2 regions of the Pelotomaculum sp. FP genome follow, and region 2 is predicted to be linked to the other one. Evidence: riboswitches for the same ligand, from Rfam matches in the RefSeq annotation. Region 2 holds a riboswitch; the other holds the start of a gene.
The links. Region 2 has a riboswitch for molybdenum cofactor ahead of Psfp_RS09180 (hypothetical protein). Riboswitches for the same ligand answer to the same signal wherever they lie in the genome.
Positions count from the first base shown of each region.

Region 1: it holds a riboswitch for molybdenum cofactor, as region 2 does, so the genes downstream of both, Psfp_RS19635 (hypothetical protein) here and Psfp_RS09180 (hypothetical protein) in region 2, are expected to answer to the same signal.

Region 1 is NZ_QFGB01000083.1:2,534-5,947, forward strand. Features, by position in the region: gene Psfp_RS19635 (hypothetical protein) at 1-1,902, opposite strand, end outside; molybdenum cofactor riboswitch at 1,910-2,024, opposite strand; gene Psfp_RS19640 (hypothetical protein) at 2,109-2,366, shown strand; gene Psfp_RS19645 (GGDEF domain-containing protein) at 3,042-3,414, opposite strand, start outside.
Region 2 is NZ_QFGB01000018.1:24,151-27,564, forward strand. Features, by position in the region: gene Psfp_RS09170 (ABC transporter ATP-binding protein) at 1-664, opposite strand, end outside; gene Psfp_RS09175 (ECF transporter S component) at 715-1,281, opposite strand; gene Psfp_RS21295 (hypothetical protein) at 1,294-1,518, shown strand; gene Psfp_RS09180 (hypothetical protein) at 1,731-1,946, opposite strand; molybdenum cofactor riboswitch at 2,033-2,153, opposite strand; gene Psfp_RS09185 (substrate-binding domain-containing protein) at 2,263-3,075, opposite strand; gene Psfp_RS09190 (substrate-binding domain-containing protein) at 3,390-3,414, opposite strand, start outside.

The DNA.
Region 1 (3,414 bases), on a different contig from region 2:
AAGAAAGATATAATCGCCGGTACCGAAGGAAATGGCGGAGGTCGGCGAAATCGTGAGTGTACCGCCAGAGGACGGGCCGGTGCTCAATACAGCAATGCCGTTGCCGCCCAGGACGGAAGTATTGCCGGAGACCGTACCGCCGTTCATGGTAACGGAGCCGGTAAGTACACGGATGGCGGCGCCCTTGTTCATGGTTTTGTTGTTTTGCAGGGTCACGCCGGAACCGATGGTTACGCTGCCGCCTTCAACATTGATCAATGAAGCGTTGCCGGTGGTGGTCGAGTTGCCGTCGAGGGTGATAGTGCCCAGCGTCAACGAGCCGCTTTGAACGTCAAACAACGGGCCGTCATATACATAGCTGCGCGCAATCGTTTTGCCGCTGAGGCCTGATCCATAACTGTTGTAATCGCTGACAGGGATAGCGCTTTGAACACAGAGGTATGATTCGTAGACCGCTGCCGAGACTGCCGTTTCGAAGGAATTATACGGATTTGCAAAGGAACCGTCGCCACCGGCGGGAGCAGCGCTGTTATAATACACGGCTGAGCCGGCATAGGCGCTGTCGCTGCCGGTGCGCGAGGCGCCTGTCGGATAAGTGGAGAGGTCGGCCGGCGCAGTCGCGGGGAAAGTAAGGGCAGGATAGCTGCCGGACGTGCAGGTGAAGGCGTTGTCAAGATCTTCACTCCAGGGAGGTTCTTGGTTGATGTAATAGGAGATGTAGTAACCATTATATTGGGCCGTACTTTGCAATTGAGCGGCGCTCAGGTCATCCACATTGGTGGCGCTGTAGCTGGTTAATTGGCCGACATTGGTTATGGTGTCGATCCAGAAACAATTGTCCATTGACGTGGCGGATTCGGGCACACAGAGGGCGCCGTCGTAGTTAGGATTAGACGAGGCGTTTGCAAGAGAGCCACGATTGAGGCAATTGGCCATTTTGGCGTCGGCCGTTCCGTAACTGCTCAAAATGCCGACGATGCCGCCCATGCGGATGCCGTCAGCACCGATTGGGGCGCTAACCTGGGCATTGTTGAGGCAATTGCTGACATAAGCCTCGCAATAGCCAATGACGCCGCCACAGAAGGATTTATACGCGGTGCTGGCGCTGGTGACGGCACCCGTGTTCTGACAGTTGTCAACGTAAATCCTGCCGGATGCATTGGGGCAATAGGCGCCTCCGATGACGCCGCCCAGACGCTTGTTAGCCGATACGGTTTCAGTGTTTTGGCAGTATTGGACGAGAACCGGCGTGCCGCTGGTCTGCGTATTCTCAACAATACCAATGACGCCGCCAACATTAGAGGCATTAGAGGCGCTAATTGACACATCGCTTGTGCAGCAGACAACGCTGCTGTTGGTGTAGCCGATGACGCCGCCGATGGCGTTAATGCTGCTGGATGTGCTGATGGAACCTTCCACCGTCAGATTGCCGACGATGCCGCCGTTCACATACCCGAACAGTCCAACGCCGCTGGTGCTGGCGCTGGTAATGCTCAAACCGCTGATGGTATGGCCCCGTCCGTCAAAGACACCCGAGAAATACATTGTTCCGCTGGGGACGCCGGTGGTGCCGTTCCAACCACCAATTGGCGTCCAAGCGCCGGAGAGGGTGATGTCATTCGCCAGATAGAACGTACTGCCCGCGTAGTTTGTGCTGTTGTTGACATTAGTAGCCAGTGTGGCAAGGTCTGATGCCGAGTCGATGATGTATTCGCCCTGGGTGGTTTGGCCGGTGTAGTTTACGGCAGTTTCATAACTTGCCGATGCGCTCATAGGCAGGGCGAGGCATAACAGCAAAGCCAGGGACAACAATAGTAATAAAGAACGTTTCTTATTCATTGTTTTAGCTCCTTTCTTAATTTTTTTATTATTGTTTGCGAACCGTATCAGGTAACCATTCAAGTTTCAACTACCCTCCTTTTCCGCTCCTTCCAATACGGGAGGCATGGCCGTTTCCCGCCATACCCCGGCTCAGCGCCATGGCTCGCACTTTAGGCGGCTGAGTTTCAGAGCCATTTTTATTTTAAAAACCGCGGCGGTCTTAAACTCAGGATTAATCCAATGATGTAGACGATACCCCCTTTGCAATGCTCCTGATATGGCTTTCCTTGCCAATCACGGTAGGCGTGGCTGTTTCCGGCCATACCCTTTGTGGGCGGCTTTTACCGCCGGACCCGCTGTCATCGCTTGCCGCCTTAGGCTCTGCGGGCTTCGGAGCACTGGTCCGATGTTGGGGAACTTATCTTAAACCTGTTCATCCTGTCAGCCTGTCCGGCGGGACAAAAACGAACACCGGGTTTTCCGGATATATTTACCTGGGCAGATTACAACGGGCGCTTTTTTTGTTGGGGCATGGCCAGCTGTGAAATTATGCTTGACATGATGATGGAACAACCGGTCAACCAGAAGATATTTTGAAGGGATATGCTACATCAGAAGAGGAGGAATTCTTGCATGAACAAGCGACAGATAGCATTCAAATAAAACTTGTAAGTTTATCCAGCTCTATTTTACAACAGAATTAATTCTGTTACAATGTCTAAACTCAACAAAAATTAACAAAACATATGTTGATTTTTTTGTATATACTTACAAAAAACAATAAAACATTATATAACATTATGTAACATAACATTATTAAAGGCGGCCAAAAATTTACCTCAAACAACCTACGAAGTAATATTACCTATTTCGCTGAATTTTACGGTTATGTACGTGAGTCTACCTGGGGGCTGTGCAAAATTCCGTAATACCGGGTCAATGAAACCACAAATACCCTACATAGCCTGCTTTCTTCCGATCCGTTTCATGCGCCGGCGGCGATAACGATTATTACTTGTTGCCTGACTTGCCCTGAAAAACAAAAAAAAACGCGTTCTCCGCACTTCAAAGAAACGATCTCCGGATTTCCCGGAAAGAAGCGTACCCGCCGGACTGAAATACAAACAGGTCATGTTTCCCCAGCAGCATCCAAGACAGCTTCCTGATGAAAAAGTGCAAAAAGTCAGCGCTTTATTGAGATAAGGATTATCGGGTTCAATTTACTCTACGTATGTGATTTGTATACCCTTCTCTTTGGAAAGGGTACTGGCCAGGCTGGCCATATTTATTAAATTATCAACAGCAGTAGTAAGATAAGAGTCTGATGTACCGACCCTATGTCCTCTTGCTATACCGGCAACAATGGTTATCGGTACTCCACGCTCTTTTGTTGATACTTCTATTTTGTTAATTATCTTAATGGCCCATTCTCTAGAGCATTCAATATCTTCCGTGGTAACCGCCATAAATTCATCACCGGCATAACGCCCGGGAAAGTAAACACCATTTTCCGTACTTTCCGAAAGTAATCTTCCTATAATCTTCAGGCAGGTGTCTCCCCTGACGTGACCGTATTTTTTATTGATATCTCCG
Region 2 (3,414 bases):
CGATCAGGCGCCCGTCTTCCAACACCAGCACACGGTCCGCGATGGAGACTGTTTCCGGATCATGCTCAACAATTAAGATTGTTTTACCACGCCGGCGCAAGTCAGCCAGGATGCCGTTGATTCTCTTTTTGCCTGCCGGGTCCAGTTGAGCCATTACTTCGTCAAGCACAAGAATGGCGGGATCCAGCGCTAAAACCGCTCCCATGGCGACCAGGTGTTTCTGCCCCCCGGACAAGTGGCTTGGGTTTGCTTTCCTTAAGGCGCTTATGCCTAAAGTATCCAGTACTTGACTTACCCGCATGCCTACCTCTTCCGCCGGCAGGCACAGGTTTTCCGGAGCAAAAGCGATTTCATCCTCCACAGTTGGTGCGAATAGCTGCGTGTCGGGCTCCTGAAAAACCAGACCCACCTCAAGCGCCAGTTGCGCAACTCTGTATTCTCTGGTATCCTTTCCGTTTACCAGTACCTGCCCGGTCAGCTCGCCTCCCAGATAATGGGGGATAATACCACCAAGACACAGACACAGGGTACTCTTGCCGCAGCCGCTCAATCCAATCAAGGCCACGATCTCCCCCGGAGCGACTTTAAAACTGATGTTTTTCAGTATTTGCCCTCCTGCCGCTTGATATCTGTAACTGAGCCGGTCGACCACGATGGCGTCCACATCAGTTTGCCTCCAATGAACTTATGTACTTTACAGGATAGCCACATGGTTCATACGTCTTTACCATCCCCATGACAACCTTTTCCCCACGTTCTATGTTTATTAACTACTTGTATTACTTTATAAGCAATAATACCACCCAGCCCCCCTGATAAGGCCGATACGGCCAGAGCAAGCGTCAGCGGCACAAAAGGCAGCCGGAAATATATTATGTTTACCATAGACGAGCCTGAGACATTGGCTACCAAACCTGCCAGGAAGGCGCAGGGCAGGCAGCATACCCTGTGTTTAATCAAATACAGGATCAGGTCGACGGCAAGGCCGGGCAAAGTGTAACTAAGCAAGGTCATGGCTCCATGTGAACCGAAAACCCCCGTTCCGAACACCAGCAACGCCTGCACAACCCCTATCAAAGCGGCCGCGCCGGGTTTGCCCACTATGCCCGCCCCCAGGACAATCCACAACATGTAAAAGCCGCCCGCCACAACCCCGCCGGGAATCAACAGCGGCCCGGTGATGATATGGCTAAGAGGTACAATAAGGGGTTTGCTGGCGATACCCAGCGCGGATATCATGGCAATGATTATTAAGTCGAATACCGAAAATTTATCAAGCATTTTCTGCAATATTTGCAAAACCTATCATGCGCCTCCGTCAGCAGGGATGAACACGAAAGCCGGCCTGCCCCCCTGGAGATGCTCCGCCTGGTATGGCCTTTCCTGATTGGCCGTACTTTGCCCGGGACCTACACCATCGGGGCATTTCCAATAACACCCGGATTAAAAGATTACGCTCCTTTGGGAAACACCCCGCCAGGGGATCCTGCCTTTAAGTTACTCAAAAGCTTTCTTTAAGATACCTGCTGCCGGGGAAGATAAACCATTCCTCCCCCGGTATTCTTCACCGTCCCAATTACCCAAGGACTGCCGGATTAGAATTGATATCATTATAGCTATGAGTTTGTTGTTAGCATTCCGCTTATCAGCGCAAGCGGATCTTTGAGCCAAAAAACAATAAAGATTATGATAAATAGAACTATTACCCGAAAAACAACCACATCTTTTAATCACTGCTCTTTGGGTACACCCGACCCGACTATTTCATAACCACCAGTCCCGGTGAATTCAATTTGGTTAGTCAAATCATCAGTGAATGACACTTGGCTGTCCGAACCGACAATGACGCCCCCGGTACCCGACGGCTGCTCATACCGCGCTGCGGTCCCATCACAAACAATGCTGTAGATAATTCGGACAAATGTTGCATTGGCCCAAGTTTTCATTTCCTGCCGGCGCCGCTTAAAGCATGGGGATCCGGCTCAAATAAGAAAAATACCGGACAGCCTGCGAAAAACAAGCTGTCCGGCGTCAAGGCCATCCCAGTTCTCCTTTTCGCAATGGAAGGCGCAATAGTTTTCCAGCGCACCCAAACGACCGTCAGCCCTAGCTGTGACGCTTTAGGCAAAGCCAGCTCGGAGATTCATTTCAGAGATTTATTTCAGAGATTTATTTCAGAGATTTATTTCAGAGATTTATTTCAGATCGTACTTGCATTGCCAGGTTTTAATTCTCTGTCGCCGCGTCGGCGACCGGTTTACGTTACTTACCGAGATCCTCTACTTTTTTGCCGGAGTCAGGGGTGAATAGCGCCTGACCGTATTGATCTTTGCCAAATTCACCGATGGTCTTCTGGGTATCGGGGTCGACCATGAAATCAACAAATGCTTTTGCTCCATCCTTGTTGACAGTACTGAATTTTTCCGGGTTAACCTGCATCACATGGTAGATGTTCAGGAGCGACGCATCCCCTTCCGACAGGATTTCAAGGTTGATATTTTTCTTTTGGGCCAGGTATGTCGCCCGGTCGGTCAGAGTGTAGGCCTGCTTTTCATTGGCGATGTTTAAGGTCTGCCCCATCCCGGCGCCGCTCTGCTGGTACCAGTTGCCCTCCGGAGTGATTTTGACTTCCGCCCAGATTGCTTTTTCTTTACTGTGGGTGCCTGAATTGTCTCCTCTCGAAACGAAAACAGCCTTATTCTCCGCTATTTTTTTAAAGGCGTCGCCTGCTTTAGTCCCTTTGATACCGGCAGGGTCCCCAGCGGGGCCGATGATGATGAAGTCGTTATGCATCACGAGCTGGTAGTTTACAACTGCGCCACTGTCCACAATCTTTTTCTCGGCCGCGGGAGAGTGCACCAGGAGGACGTCGGCCTCTCCCTTTTCACCCATGGTGATAGCGGCGCCGCTGCCTACAGAGACAGTTTTAACGTTATATCCGGTCTTCTGTTCAAAAATCGGGATCAGCGCGTCTAAGAGCCCGCTGTCCTGGGTGCTGGTGGTGGTGGCGAGGATCACATCTTTCACTTGCGGTTTGCCGCACCCTGCGAAAACGACCAAAAGCATTGTTACCATGAGGATCATAAGGGGCGCTAAAAAGTTCTTTTTACTCAAAGTTAGTCCTCCTCCAAATATTTTACTTGAAATAACGTACTGAGTTGTCTTTATAAATGTAGGTGCGAATTCATTCGCACAAATGCAACATTGACTGCCATAAGTGCGGCGCTGGCGCGCCGTGTGCGATTGAAATCGCACCTCGCTGAGCTTTTATTCTCGCTGATACCAAAAAACGAAACTGCGAACTACATTTTCATATTAGTGTTTAATTTATTTATTGACCCAATAGGAATGCAGTATATACCTACGCCATACGACCTATGACTTACGACCTACTTGGGCAGGTTTTTCCCCTCG